One region of the Pseudomonas sp. zbq_18 genome, then DNA from elsewhere that is predicted to be linked to it. Evidence: riboswitches for the same ligand, from Rfam matches in the RefSeq annotation. Region 1 holds a riboswitch; the other holds the start of a gene.

Region 1 (7,545 bases):
GGCAGTCTGGATGTTGAAAGCCTGCTCAGTCTCAAGCCCGACCTGATCCTGCTCACCCCCGGCAGCCTGCCCGATGCCCAGCGCCAGCAACTGGCCGACCTGGGGCTGGCCGTCTACCTGAACGAGGCGCGCGACTTCGACCAGCTGGCCGAGGCGTTCGCCGAGATCGGCGCGCGGGTCGGCCAGCCCGAGCGGGGCGCAGACCTGCGTGCACAGTTCCGCGATGGCATGCAGGCGCTGCGCCAGCGCTATCGCCGCTCGCCGGCGGTGCCGGTGTTCTACCAGATCTGGCATCAGCCGCTGTACACCATCGGTGACCGTCAGCTGATCGGTGAGGCGCTGCAGGTCTGCGGCGCGCGCAATGTCTTCGCCGACCTCACGCTGCCGGCACCTCAGGTCAGTGTCGAGGCCGTACTGGCGCGAGCACCCGAGGTGATCCTCGGCGGCAGCGGTGCCGAGCTGCAGCACTGGCAGGCCTGGCCGCAACTGCCGGCGGTGCGGCTAAGGCAAGTCTGGACGGTGCCGGACAAGGGCCTGGAGCGACCCAGTTTTCAGATGTTGGCGGCGACTGCCCGCTTGTGCGAGCAGTTGGCCCAGGCGCGCTAGCCGGGCGCGATGTGCACGGTTTGCTCCGCATCAGGTTGAAAAAAGGCCCCGGAAGGGGCCTTTGTCGTTTTACAGCGCGGGGGTCCAGGTCAGGCCGAGCAGCAGGCTGCGCGGGGTTTCCTGATAGCCGTAGTAGCGGTAGTCGCCGGCGTACTGGTACAGCGCGGTGCCGTAGTCCTTGTCCAGCAGGTTGGCCAGCTTGAGGTCGAAGGCCAGCTCGGTGCTGGCCTGCCAGCTGCCGCGCAGGTCGAGTACGCCGTAGCCGGCGATCTCGCGGCTGTTGGCGACGTCGTCGTAGCGCTGGCTGTAGGCCTGCCAGGTGGCGCCGACATTGAAGTCGCCGAGGCGGCGATCGAGATCCAGGCTCAGGTGGCGCTTGGCGCGGCGGGCCAGGGTGTGGCCGCTGTCGCGGTCGCGCGGGTCGATAATGCTCAGCGACAGGTTGCCGCTCCAGGCACCGAGTTGCTGCTGCAGGCTGGCCTCGAAGCCGTTGATACGCGCCTGGTCGACGTTGTAGTTGCGACCGATGAAGGTCGAGCTGTCCCACACATAGGTGATCAGATCCTCGACGTCGGTGCGGTACAGCGAGGCCTCCAGGCGCGTGCTTTCGGCCAGCTGACTGCGCCACTGCAGCTCGTAGCTCTTCGAACGCTCGGGGTCGAGGTTGGGGTTGCTGCCCCAGTCATCCGGGCCGTAGAGGTCGTTGAAGGTCGGCACGCGGAAGCCTTCGGCGTAGGACAGCACCAGCTCGTTGGTCGGGTTGATCGGCAGGGTCAGCGCGGCGTTCCAGGTGTTCTCGCTGCCGTACTGCTCGTTCTTGTCGTGGCGCAGGCCCAGTTCGGTGGAGAAGTGCTCACCCTGGTAGCTGTGCTGGATGAAGGCGGCCTGGTTCCAGCGGCTCTCTTCGCTGTAGGCGGTGCTGCTGTGCAGATTGTCTTCCTGGTAGTCCAGGCCGACGCGCAGTTGCTGGCCGTTGCCGAGCTGCAGGGTGTTCAGCCAGGCGGCCGAGTCGCGGTAGGTGTTGAATACGTCGCTGCCCGGGTAGAGCTTGTCGAAGTCTTCCTGCTTGTCTTCGCTGTGACCCAGCTCCAGGCGGCTGCTCCAGCTGTCCGCGAGGTTGGCGTCGACGTAGGCGGAGACGCTGCTCTGGCTGAATTCGCTCCAGTTCTCGGCCGGGTAGCTGAGGTAGGTGCTGTTGTCGAAGCGGCCGTAGGGGTTGTCGTATTCGCTCTTGCCGCGCTGGTCGACGGCGCTCAGGCCGATTTCCAGGTCATCGCTCAGGCTGTGGGCCAGGTTGAGGCTGAAGCTGCGATTGCGGAAGGCATCGTGGTCGGCGTCGGAGGCGTAGGACACATCGCTGCGGTCGATACCGTCGGTTTCTTCCAGGCTGCCGGTCAGGTTGTAGCGGGTGCGACCGTCGCCACCGGACAGACCCAGGCTGCGCTCCCAGGTGCCTTCGCTGCCGCCGGCCAGGCGCAGGTAGGGATGCAGACCTTCGCCCTCGCCGCGGCGGGTGAATATCTGTACGACACCGCCCAGCGCGTCGGCGCCGTACATGGCCGAGCGCGAGCCGCGCAGCACTTCGACGCGCTCGATCTGCTCGACGCTGAGAAACTGCAGCGCCGCGCCGCCGGAGGAGGCCGAGCCGATGCGCACGCCGTCGATCAGCACCAGGCTCTGGGCATTGCTGGTGCCGCGGATGAACAGGCTGGTGTTGGCGCCACGGCCGCCGTTGCGGATGACCTGTACACCGGGTACGCGGCTGAGCAGCTCGCCGACGCTGCTCGGGTTGAGGCGCTCGATATCCTGGCGGGTGAACACGCTGATCGCCGCGCTGCTCTCGCCGCGTTGCTGCACGTCGCGGTTGGCGGTGATGACGGTATCGGAGAGTTTCAGCGCCTGATCACGGGACAGGTCATCGGCGACGGTCAGGCCGGGGGCCAGCGCCACGGCGAGGGCTAGACGGGACAGCTTCATGTAAGTTTCCTCAAAGAATGCACACTTCGAGGAGGGCGGGAGACAGGCGCGCGCGGGCGCCTGACGGTGCGGCCCTCCGCAACACCAGTCGAAATCCGTCAGGCCGGTCTCCGGACTCTCGACGCCGGCCGGCTCGCCTTCCCGGATGACTCCAGTGGCTGTTGAGCAGGCCTGCGAGCCTGGGCTCGCGGTCGATTACCGTTGCGGGGGCAGTGCCGGGATTGCCTGTTGGCGCACCGGCTTCCCGATTATCGCTGGCCTTGGCCAGCGCACCTGTCAGAAAGAAAAAACGCCGCGCACCTTAGTGCACGGCGTGGTCAAGCTCAAGCAACTTTACGGCGGTTCAACATGAACTCTGTTCAAGCTGCTGCAATCGGCGACGGACGGCCGCCTCGATGCCGGCTTCGTCCAGGCCGCATTCAGCCAGCATCTGCGCCGGCTTGGCGTGCTCGACGTAGTAGTCGGGCAGGCCCAGGTGCAGCAGTGGCATGACGATATTCTCGGCGGCGAGGAATTCGCTCACCGCGCTGCCGGCGCCGCCCATCACGCTGTTTTCCTCAAGGGTCACCAGCAGATCGTGGCTGGCGGCCAGTTCGCGCAACAGGGCTTCGTCCAGGGGTTTGACGAAACGCATGTCGACCACGCTGGCATCCAGGGTTTCGCCCACGCGCAGGGCTTCGGCCAGTTGCACGCCGAAGACCAGCAGCGCGGTGCCGCGGCCCTGGCGGCGCACCACGGCCTTGCCGATCTCCACGGCGTTGAGGGCCGGGTCGATGGCGGCATTCGGGCCGCTGCCGCGCGGATAGCGCACCGCCGCCGGGCCGTTGAACTGGTGGCCGGTGGTGAGCAGCAGGCGCAGCTCGTTCTCGTCGCTGGGGGTCATCACCAGCATGCCGGGGATGCAGCGCAGGTAGGACAGGTCGAAGCTGCCGGCGTGGGTCGGTCCGTCTTCGCCGACCAGGCCGGCGCGGTCGATGGCGAACAGTACGTCGAGGTTCTGCACCGCCACGTCGTGGATCAGCTGGTCGTAGGCGCGCTGCAGAAAGGTCGAGTAGATCGCCACCACCGGCTTGGCGCCCTCGCAGGCCATGCCGGCGGCCAGGGTCACCGCATGTTGCTCGGCGATGGCGACGTCGAAATAGCGCTCCGGGAAGCGTTCGCTGAAGGCCACCAGGTCGGAGCCTTCCTTCATCGCCGGGGTGATGCCGAGCAGGCGTGGGTCGGCGGCGGCCATGTCGCACAGCCACTGGCCGAACACTGCGGAGTACTTCGGCCCGGCGGCTTTCTTCGGCTCGCCCTGCGGCTTGTTGATCGGGTCGAGCTTGGTGATCGCGTGGTAGCCGATCGGGTCGGCCTCGGCGGGGGCGAAGCCCTTGCCCTTCTTGGTCACCACATGGAGGAACTGCGGGCCTTCGAGGTCGCGCATGTTGCGCAGGGTGGCGAGCAGGGTCGGCAGGTCGTGGCCGTCGATGGGGCCGACATAGTTCCAGCCCAGCTCCTCGAACAGGGTGCCGGGGACCAGCATGCCCTTGGCGTGTTCCTCGACCTTACGCGCGATTTCCCAGGCGCCGGGCAGGCGCGAGAGGATCTTCTTGCTGCCCTCGCGCATGCTTGAATAGGTGCGGCTGGAGATGATTTTGGCCAGGTAGTTGGACAGGCCGCCGACGTTCTTGGAGATCGACATGTCGTTGTCGTTGAGCACCACCAGCATGTCGGCCTTGACGTCCGAAGCATGGTTGAGCGCCTCGAAGGCCATGCCGGCGGTCAGCGCGCCGTCACCGATCACGGCGACCGACTTGCGCTTGCTGCCCTGCAGCTTGGCGGCGATGGCCATGCCCAGTGCGGCGCTGATGCTGGTGCTGGAGTGGCCGACGCCGAAGGTGTCGTACTCGCTCTCGCTGCGGCGCGGGAAGGCGGCTAGGCCGTCCTTCTGGCGCAGGCTGCCCATGCGCTCGCGGCGCCCGGTGAGGATCTTGTGCGGGTAGGCCTGGTGGCCGACGTCCCACACCAGGCGGTCATCCGGGGTGTCGAAGATGTAGTGCAGGGCGATGGTCAGCTCGACCACGCCGAGGCCGGCGCCAAAGTGCCCGCCGGTCTGGCCGACGCTGTACAGCAGGTACTGGCGCAGCTCGTCGGCGAGGCTTTCCAGCTCGCTCTCGGCCAGGCGGCGCAAGCCATCCGGGGTGTCGGCGCGGTCGAGCAGCGGCGTGACGGGACGCTCGCGAGGGATCTCGTGGAAGGTGGTCGGCATCAGGCGAATCGTTATAGGTATGCAAAAGATGCAGCAGTTTACCTGATGCGTCGTGCCTCGCCCAATTCGCGCCGATGACGCGGCTATTGGTCGCGGTAATGGCGGCCGAGGAAGTCCAGCAGCAGGGCGTTGACCTGCCCTGGCTGCTGGCCCTGCAGCCAGTGTCCACACTCGCTCAGCAGGTGTTGCTCCAGGCGTGGCACGCGTTCGGCCATGCGCTTGAGGGTATGGGCCTCCAGGCGGGCGACCGGGTCCTGTTCGCCGACCAGGAACAGGGTCGGTTGCTCGACCTGGCACCCGGCCAGTGGTTCGGTTTCCTGCCAGCTGCGCTCGAAGTTGCGGTACCAGTTCAGCGGGCCGCGAAAGCCGCGGGCCAGGGCCTGGCGGTAGTGGGCGAACTGCGCTTCGCTGCACCAGGTCGGCAGGGCGGGATGTTCGTCGAGGCCGTCGAACAGGCGTGCACCGGCCGGTTTGTCCTGCAGCAGGGCGTCGCCCAGGTCGGCCAGCAGCAGGCGCAGGCTGCGCTCGATATCGGCGTCCAGTTCGGCCTCGGCGACGCCCGGCTGCTGGAAGTAGAGGATGTAGTTGAAACGCCCGGCATAGGCCTCGCGCATGATCTCGATGGCCGGGCGCTTGGGGCGTCCGCCGAAGGGCACCGACATGGCTACCAGCGCCTGCACCCGCGCGGGCTCCAGCAGGGCCAGGTGCCAGGCCACCGGCGCGCCCCAGTCGTGACCGACCATGCACACGCGCGGGTGGCCGAAGTGATCCATGGCGGCCTGGATATCGGCGCACAGGGTCAGCAGCGAATAGGCCTCGGGCTCGGCCGGTGCGCTGCTGGCGCCGTAGCCGCGCATCTCCGGGGCGAAGGCGCGATAGCCGGCCTCGGCCAGGGCCTGCAGTTGCGGCGCCCAGGAATGCCAGCACTCGGGGAAGCCGTGCAGCAGCCACACCGGGTGGCCGTCGCGCGGGCCGCAGACATGGACGCTGAGCTGGATGCCGTTGACCTGCAGGGTTTGCTGTTCGATGGCGTGCATGGACGTGTCCTTACCAGGTATCGACGAAGGGGCGTTTCTTGCCGCTGCGCACCGGCGGCAGCGGCGTGGCGTTGAGGCCGCGCAGCAGCCAGGCGCGGCTCTCGGCCGGGTCGATCACCGCATCGATCTCCAGGTAGCTGGCCATGTTCAGGCCCTTGCCGCGCTGGTAGGCCTTGCTCACCAGCTTGTCGAACAGCGCCTGGCGAGCTTCTTCGGTCTCCTGGGCCGCCAGTTCCTTGGAGAAGCCCAGGCGCACCGCGCCTTCCAGGCCCATGGCGCCGAACTCGCCACTGGGCCAGGCGGCGGTGAACAGCGGCGAGTGGAAGCTGCCGGCGGCCATGGCCTGGGCGCCGAGGCCGTAGCCCTTGCGCAGCACCAGGGTGAAGAAGGGCACCGACAGGCTGGCGGCGGCGACGAACATGCGCGACACATGGCGCACCGTGCCCTGCTTCTCCGCCTCGGGGCCGACCATAAAGCCGGGGGTGTCGCACAGTGAAACCATGGGGATGTCGAAGGCGTCGCACAGCTGCATGAAGCGCGCGGCCTTGTCGCCCGCCAGCGCGTCGATGGCACCGCCCAGGTGCGCGGGGTTGTTGGCGATCAGGCCGAAGGGCTTGCCTTCGATGCGGATGAAAGCGGTGACCAGTCCCGGGGCGAACTGGCGACGCAGCTCCAGCACGCTGCCTGCGTCGGCCAGGGTGGTGATGACCTGACGGATGTCATAGACGCGCAGGCGGTTTTCCGGGATCAGGTGGCGCAGCTCGCGCTGGTCGCTGCACTGCCAGTCGGCCAGCGGGCCCTGGAAGTAGCTCAGGTACTGCTTGGCGGCAGCGACGGCCTCGGCCTCGTTCTCCACCAGGATGTCGATCACCCCGTTGGGGCCCTGCACGGCGCTGGGGCCGACCTCTTCCGGCTTGTAGCTGCCCAGGCCACCGCCTTCGATCATCGCCGGCCCGGCCATGCCGATGGTCGCGTCCCTGGCGGCGATGATCACGTCGCAGCAACCGAGCAGCGCGGCGTTGCCGGCGAAGCAGCGGCCGGACACCACGCCCACGGTCGGCACCAGGCCGGATAGCTTGGCCATGCCGATAAAGGTGTGGCAGTCCAGCCCGGCCACGCCGACGAAGTCGGTGTCGCCCGGCCGGCCGCCGCCGCCCTCGGCGAACAGCACCAGCGGCAGGCGCCACTGTTCGGCAAGGCCGAGCATACGATCTGTCTTCTTGTGGTTCATCACGCCCTGGGTACCGGCGAACACCGTGTAGTCGTAGGCGATGGCCATGCAGCGCGCCGGCTGGCTGCCGAACTGCGCGGCATTGACCGTGCCGATACCGGCCACCAGGCCATCGGCCGGGCTCAGTTCCAGCAGCTCCTCGGCCGAGCGCCGGCGGCGCTGGGCGGCCAGGGCCATGGCGCCGTATTCGATGAAACTGTCGGCATCCAGCAGGTCTGCCAGATTTTCACGAACAGTGCGCTGGCCGGTCTTGCGCCGCTTGGCCACGGCGGCCGGGCGCCGCGCGTCGGTGAGCAGGGCGTGGCGCTCCAGCACCTCGGCCAGGTCGGCGCGGATATGCTCGAGGTCGAGAGTCTGCTCGTCCTGCTGGCCGTTGCCACTGACCTCGCTCGGCTCGATAAACAGCAGCGCCTGGCCTTCGCCCAGGGCATCGCCCGGCTGGG
Region 2 (7,545 bases), on a different contig from region 1:
ACGAGCTGCCGCAGCTGGCGGACAGCATCCTCAGCGAAGGCCTGTCCCTGGTCGGCACCCGCTACCGTTTCGGCGGCACCTCGATCAAGACCGGCTTCGACTGCAGCGGCTTCATCGGTTACCTGTTCAAGGAAGAGGCGGGCATGCAGCTGCCGCGCTCGACCCGCGAGATGATCAACCTCGATGCGCCGCTGGTGGCGCGCGACGAGCTTGAGCCGGGCGATGTGATCTTCTTCAACAACCGTGGCCGTGGCCGCGTCAGCCATGCCGGTATTTACCTGGGCGATGATCAGTTCATTCACTCCAGCAGCAGCCGCAGCGGCGGTGTACGGGTGGACAGCCTGGAAGACAGCTACTGGAAGCGCAGCTACATGGAAGCCAAGCGCGTACTGGCCCTGGCGCCTGAGCAGAGCGTAGCCACCACTCAGTCCCGCTGAGCTTCTCGCGGGCTTGCGCCCGCGGCAGTGAGCCGGCAGAGTAGGGCGCATCCCGGCCAGGACGCCCGCCCATGCACTCTACGGCTCGCCTCACCCTGCTTGCCTTCGTCGCGCTGTTGAGCGCCTGCGCCAGCAGCCCCCCCTCCGCCCCAGATTACAGCCCCCCACCCGTCGTCGACGCCAGCGCCAACGATGTGCTGATCAGTGCCATCGGGCTGGTGGGAACGCCCTATCGCTATGGCGGCAACACGCCGGACAGCGGTTTCGACTGCAGCGGTCTGATCGGCTACGTCTATCGTAATTCGGCGGGCATCAGCCTGCCGCGCTCGACCCGCGAGATGATCAAGCTGCGTGCGCCCAACGTGGGGCGCGATCAGCTGCAGAGTGGCGACCTGGTGTTCTTCGCCACCAGTGGTGGCGGCCAGGTCAGTCATGCCGGCATTTATGTCGGCGAAGGGCGCTTCGTGCATGCCCCCTCCAGTGGCGGTACGGTACGTCTGGATTATCTGAGCCAGACCTACTGGCAGAAGAGCTACCTGGGGGCCAAGCGGGTCCTGGCGCCGAGCCATCTGGCCCAGCAGCCATGACCAATCGCACGCTCACTCTCGACGACGCGCTGTACCAGTACCTGCTGGACGTCTCGCTGCGCGAGTCGGCGCTGCTCAAGCGCCTGCGCGAGGAAACCGCCCAGCTGTCCACGGCGCACTGGCAGATCGCTCCGGAGCAGGGGCAGTTCATGGCCCTGCTGGTACAGATCAGTGGTGCGCGCAGGATTCTCGAAATCGGCACCTTCACCGGCTACAGCGCGCTGTGCATGGCCCAGGCCATGCCAGCCGATGGCCGCTTGATCTGCTGCGATCTGCCTGGCGAGTACAACAGCATCGCCGAGCGCTACTGGTACGAGGCCGGGGTTAGCGAGCGCATCGAGCTGCGCCTGGCGCCGGCCCTGGAAACCCTCAACGCGCTGGAGCGCGGTGGGCAGGGCGAGAGCTTCGACCTGATCTTCATCGACGCCGACAAGGCCAACTACCCGGTGTACCTGGAGCACGCCCTGGTGCTGGCGCGTCAGGGCGGCCTGATTCTGTTCGACAACACCCTGTGGAGCGGGCGGGTGCTGGAGCAGAGTCCGGACAGCCAGGACACCCGTGCCATCCAGTCGCTCAACCGGGCGCTCAAGCGCGACAGTCGCGTCGATCTCAGCCTGTTGCCGCTGGGCGATGGTCTGAGCCTCTGCCGCAAGCGCTGACGGTGATCCGCCTTCCTCCCCAGCCGGATGTCTGCGAGCTGTGCCAAAGAGCGCTGCCGCTGACCCGTCACCACCTGATCCCCAAGGCGTTGCACGACAAGCCCTACGTGCAGAAACGCTATGCCAAGAGCGAGCGCATCACCGCCACCCTGTGGGTCTGTCGCGCCTGCCACAACCAGATCCACAAGCTTTTCAGTGAGAAGGAGCTGGCGCTGACCTACAACAGCCGTGAGGCGCTACTGGGCGATGAGCGCCTGCGCACCTTCGTCGACTGGCTGGCCAGCAAACCTGCCGGCTTTACCCCGCGACCCTGAGGCTCGTTCTAGAGCTGGCGCATTGACCGCGCCAGGCTCGGCCACTAAGCTGCGCGCCTGCTTCAGGTGCCCCCGCCGCATGCGGTCGAGGGGTGAAACAGGGAAGCCGGTGCGTGCTGCGTAATCGCAACACCATGCCGGCGCTGCCCCCGCAACGGTAGGTGAGTCAAAGGTCGCATCCCGCCACTGTGCTCCGGCATGGGAAGGCGCGGCCCGCAAGCCGCATGGCTTGGCTCACGAGCCCGGAGACCGGCCTGTCGCAATCCACGGCATTGCGGAGGGCGGCGCCGGGCGCGGCTGCCGCGTTTCCGTTCGTTCTCCCAACGCCTTATCCCGCAGTGTCGCGCGGGTGGCGCGACGGAGAACGACAACTTGAGCAAGTCCGATTTGCGGCTGGCGGCGTGCGCGCTGTTCAGCCTTGCCCCCTTTGCCGTGCAGGCGAACCCTCTCAATCTCGATCGGCAGGTGGTCACTGCTACCCGTACCGCGACCCCGCTGGTGGCAATTGCTTCCAGCAGCGTGATCACTCGTGACGACATCGAGCGCAGCCAGGCCACCTCGGTGCCCGAAGTGCTGCGTGGCCTGGCTGGTGTGCAGATCGCCAGCAATGGCGGGCGCGGCAAGAGCACCTCGCTATACCTGCGTGGCGCCAGCGACAAACAACTGCTGGTGCTGGTCGATGGCGTCAGGATCGGCTCTGCTACTTCCGGCAGTGCTGCATTGCAGGACATTCCCCTGGGACTGATCGAGCGTATCGAAGTGGTGCGCGGCCCGCGCTCGGCACTCTATGGTTCAGAGGCGCTGGGTGGGGTGATCCAGCTTTTCACCCGGCGTGGTCAGGGCGAGGGTTTCAAACCCTACCTTTCGCTGGGTGCGGGCAGCCGCTCCAGTTATAGCGGTACTGCCGGCGTGGCCGGGGGGAATGGCCGTGGCTGGTTCGACCTGGGGGTCAGTAGCGACGATACCGCAGGCATCAACGCCCGTGCCTATCGATCCGCAGCGCCTAACGCCTACGAGGCGGACAACGATGGCTACCGCCAGTTTTCTGCCTCACTGCGTGGCGGCTTGCGCTTTGACAACGGCCTGGAGCTGGACGGCAACTGGTTGCAGGGCGATACCCACAGCGACTTCGACAGTCGCAGTTCGCGCGGCACCAGCGGTCGCGACGCATACTCAGATGGCGAGCAACAGGTGCTCGGCGGGCGTGCCCGCTTCAACCCCCTGGACGCCTGGAAGGTCACCTTGCAGGCCGGGCATAGCGAAGAGCGCAGCGACAACTACCAGGATGGCCGTTTCTACTCGCGCTTCGATAGCGAGCGCGACTCGCTGGGCTGGCAGAACGATTTCAGCCTGGGCGACGATCAGCTGCTGACCCTGGGCTTCGACTACCAGCAGGACCGCATCGACACCTCGGACGTCTATGCCGAAGATTCGCGCTTCAATCGCGGTTATTACACCCAGTATCAGGGCCGTTTTGGTCGCCATGGCCTGACTTTCGGCCTGCGTCGCGACGACAACCAGCAGTACGGCGACCACGATACCGGCAACCTCGGCTGGAGCTACGACCTCAGCGACAGCCTGACCCTCAGCGCCGCCTATGGCACGGCCTTCCGTGCACCGACCTTCAACGACCTCTATTACCCGGCCAGCAGCTATACCGCCGGCAACCCGGAGCTCAAACCGGAGGAGTCGGAAAACTATGAGATCGGCCTGCGAGGTACCGCAGGGTGGGGCGAGTGGAGCCTGAACGCCTTCGAGAACCAGATCGACGACCTGATCGTCTGGGCTGGCAGCAGCCCGATGCGCCCAGAGAATGTCGAGTCCGCGCGCATTCGTGGCCTAGAATCGCTGGCGCGTACGCAACTGGCGGACTGGGACCTGAGTGCAACCCTGACCCTGCTCGACCCGCAGGACCGCAGCGCGCAGAACCACGGCCACCAGTTGGCGCGGCGGGCCAAGCGCACCTTCAACCTGGATGCGGATCGCCGTTTGGGTGACTTCGGCGTCGGCGCGACCCTGTTCGCCGCCAGCCAGCGCTTCGACTCCGCCAGCAACGACGAGGAATCGCGCCTGCCGGGCTATGCCTTGGTGGACCTGCGTGGCGAATACCACATCGATGCCGAATGGCGCCTGCAGGCCAAGGTCAGCAACCTGTTCGACCGCGACTACGAAACCGCGCAGACCTACGAACAGCCCGGTCGTGCCTTCTATGTCACCCTGCGCTACCAGGCGCTCTAAGTTAGGAGATCCGTCATGCCGGTACTTTCCACTCGCAACCAGCTGCTGATTGGCCTGCTGCTGGCCCTGCTGATGATCGTCACTCGCGGTCAGCACTTCGCCACGCTGAACCTGCCCAGCGCCAGCTGGGCGGTGTTCTTCCTTGCCGGCGTCCTGCTGCGCCCGCGCTGGGTGTTCCCGGCGCTGTTCGCCCTGGCGACGCTGCTGGACTTCGGCATGGTCGCCAGCGGCAGCGTCAGTGACTGGTGCACCTCGCCCGCCTACTGGATGCTGGTGCCGGCCTACGCCGCGTTATGGCTGGGCGGCCGGCTGTATGCCGGCTGGCATCGCGAGCAGGCCGCCAGTCTGGTGGTATTGGCGGTGACCGTGCTGGTGGCCGCCTTCATCTGCCACCTGCTGTCCAGCGGCGGCTTCTACTTCCTCTCCGGGCGTTACCCGGAGCCGAGCCTGGCAGGCTTCCTGCCGCGCATTGGCCATTACTACCCGCGCTTTCTCGGCAACATGGCGCTGTATGTCGGCATGGCGAGCCTGCTGTATGTCGGCTGGCGCGCGGCTGGCGGCGTGAAGCCACGAGTCGTCGGCTGATGGCGGTGCGCGCGTGCCCGGCCCTGCTGATTGCCGCCCCGGCATCCGGGCAGGGCAAGACCACCGTCACCGCCGCACTGGCGCGTCTGCATGTGCGGGCCGGGCGGCGGGTGCGGGTGTTCAAGTGCGGCCCGGATTTTCTCGACCCGATGATCCTGCAGCGCGCCAGCGGCGCGCCGGTGTACCAGCTCGACCTGTGGATGGTCGGCGAGGCCGAGTCGCGGCGTCTGCTCTGGCAGGCGGCGGGGGAGGCCGACCTGATCCTGATCGAAGGCGTGATGGGACTGTTCGACGGTCAGCCCTCGGCAGCCGACCTGGCGCGGCGTTTCGGCGTGCCGGTACTCGGCGTGATCGACGCCAGCGCCATGGCGCAGACTTTCGCCGCCGTGGCCCACGGTCTGGCCAGTTTCCAGCCGGACCTGCCCTTTGCCGGCGTGCTGGCCAATCGCACCGGCAGCGCCACGCATGCCGAGCTGCTGCGTGTCTGTCTGCCAGAGGTGCTGTCCTGGTATGGCGCCTTGCCGCGCAGCGGCGAGATGGAACTGCCCAGCCGCCACCTGGGCCTGGTGCAGGCCGAGGAGCTGCCTGATCTGGATGCGCGTCTGGATGCCGCCGCCGACGCCCTACTGGCCAGCGCCGGGGCCGTGCTGCCGGCGCCGGTGAACTTTGCCGCGCCATCCGCCGCACCGCTTGAACCCTGGCTGCGCGGTGTGCGCATCGGCGTGGCGCGCGACAGCAGTTTCGCCTTCCTCTACCAGGCCAACCTCGACCTGCTGCAGGCGCTCGGCGCCGAACTGGTGTGCTTCTCGCCGCTGACGGACGCCACCCTGCCGGCGGTGGATAGTCTGTACCTGCCCGGCGGCTACCCGGAACTGCATCTGCATCAGTTGGCCGGCAATCAGCCGATGCTGGCGGCGATCCGTGCCCATCACGCGGCAGGCAAGCCGATCCTCGCCGAATGCGGCGGCATGCTCTATCTGCTGCAGGCGCTGACCGACCAGCAGGGCGAGCGTGCCGAACTGGCCGGGCTGTTGCCGGGGGAAGCGACGATGCAGCCGCGTCTGGCGGCGTTGGCGCTGCAGCACGTAGAGCTGCCGCAGGGCCGCCTGCGCGGGCATACTTACCACCATTCGACGCTGGACTGCCCATTGCAGCCCCGCGCGCGGGGCGCCTGCCCCAATCAGCGACGCACAGCCGAAGCGGTCTACCAGATAGGGCGCCTCACGGCGTCCTACATCCACTTCTATCTGCCGTCCAACCCGCGGGCGGCGGCCGAGCTATTGCTGCCATGACCGATCACGCCTACCGCCCCGAGGACCGCGCCGCCGTTTACCGCGCCATTGCCGAGCGCCGCGACATGCGCCACTTCGCTGGTGGCAAGGTGGCGCCGGAGCTGCTGCAGCGTCTGCTGGCGGCGGCGCACCAGGCGCCCAGCGTCGGCCTGATGCAGCCCTGGCGCTTCATTCGCATTACCCGGCCGCAGCTGCGCGAGGCCATTCATGGCCTGGTCGAGGCTGAGCGGGTGCGTACCGCCGAGGCCCTGGGCGAGCGCAGCGACGCGTTCATGCGGCTCAAGGTCGAGGGCATCCGCGATTGTGCCGAACTGCTGGTGGCGGCGCTGATGGACGGTCGCGAGGCCTATGTGTTCGGCCGCCGCACCCTGCCGCAGATGGACCTGGCCTCGCTCAGCTGCGCCATCCAGAACCTCTGGCTAGCGGCGCGCGCCGAGGGCCTGGGCATGGGCTGGGTATCGCTGTTCGAGCCCGAGGCCCTGGCCGAGCTGCTCGGCATGCCGCCGGGCAGTCAGCCGGTGGCGGTACTGTGCCTGGGGCCTGTGCATGAGTTCTACGAACGGCCGATGCTGGTGGAGGAGGGCTGGGCCCACGAGCGGCCGCTGGCGGAGCTGCTGTTCACCGACCACTGGGGGCAGCGATGAGCCTGGTGCTGGCGGTACTGGCCGGGCTGGGCCTGGATGCCTGGCTCGGCGAGCCACGGCGCTGGCACCCGCTGGTGGGCTTCGGCAACCTGGCCCAACGCATTGAACAGCGGCTCAATTCCGGCGGGCGTGGCTGGCGCAGCCACGGCGTCACCGGCTGGTGCCTGGCGGTGCTGCCGGCGGTCCTCCTGGTCTGGCTGCTGGCGCTTTCCAGTCTGGGCTGGCTGGTCGAGATTCTTGCCCTGTACTTCGCCCTTGGCTTGAAGAGCCTGGCCCAGCATGCCCAGCCGGTGGCCCAGGCCTTGCGCCTGGGACAGCTGGACGAGGCGCGTCGACGCGTCGGCTACCTGGTCAGCCGTCGCACCCGCGAGCTGGACGCCACCGCCGTGGCCCGCGCCGGCACCGAGTCGGTGCTGGAGAACGGCTCCGATGCCGTCTTCGCCGCGCTGTTCTGGTTCTGCCTGCTCGGTGCGCCGGGCGTGGTGCTGTATCGCCTGAGCAATACCCTGGACGCCATGTGGGGCTATCGCAACGAGCGTTTCGAGCGTTTCGGCTGGGCGGCGGCGAAGATCGACGATGCACTCAACTATGTGCCGGCGCGCCTGGTGGCGCTGACCTATGCGCTGCTCGGCCAGACGCACCGCGCCATCCGCTGCTGGAGCGCGCAGGCGCCGCACTGGGACAGCCCCAACGCCGGCCCCGTGATGGCCGCCGGTGCCGGTGCGTTGGGCGTGTGCCTGGGCGGCGCGGCGATCTACCACGGCGTCGAGGAGCAGCGCCCGCAGCTGG

What was found. Region 1 has a riboswitch for cobalamin ahead of ACF8C6_RS09825 (TonB-dependent receptor domain-containing protein). Riboswitches for the same ligand answer to the same signal wherever they lie in the genome.
Region 2: linked by a shared signal. The riboswitch ahead of btuB (TonB-dependent vitamin B12 receptor) and the one ahead of ACF8C6_RS09825 (TonB-dependent receptor domain-containing protein) in region 1 are both predicted to bind cobalamin.

Annotation. Positions count from the first base shown of each region.
Region 1 is NZ_JBICIT010000013.1:46,895-54,439, forward strand. It holds gene ACF8C6_RS09820 (cobalamin-binding protein) at 1-606, shown strand, start outside; gene ACF8C6_RS09825 (TonB-dependent receptor domain-containing protein) at 676-2,583, opposite strand; cobalamin riboswitch at 2,667-2,875, opposite strand; gene dxs (1-deoxy-D-xylulose-5-phosphate synthase) at 2,927-4,834, opposite strand; gene ACF8C6_RS09835 (alpha/beta fold hydrolase) at 4,918-5,871, opposite strand; gene ACF8C6_RS09840 (carboxyl transferase domain-containing protein) at 5,882-7,545, opposite strand, start outside.
Region 2 is NZ_JBICIT010000001.1:177,851-185,395, forward strand. It holds gene ACF8C6_RS00880 (C40 family peptidase) at 1-437, shown strand, start outside; gene ACF8C6_RS00885 (C40 family peptidase) at 509-1,024, shown strand; gene ACF8C6_RS00890 (O-methyltransferase) at 1,021-1,683, shown strand; gene ACF8C6_RS00895 (hypothetical protein) at 1,686-1,997, shown strand; cobalamin riboswitch at 2,045-2,270, shown strand; gene btuB (TonB-dependent vitamin B12 receptor) at 2,370-4,235, shown strand; gene ACF8C6_RS00905 (hypothetical protein) at 4,251-4,820, shown strand; gene ACF8C6_RS00910 (cobyrinate a,c-diamide synthase) at 4,820-6,112, shown strand; gene bluB (5,6-dimethylbenzimidazole synthase) at 6,109-6,756, shown strand; gene cbiB (adenosylcobinamide-phosphate synthase CbiB) at 6,753-7,545, shown strand, end outside.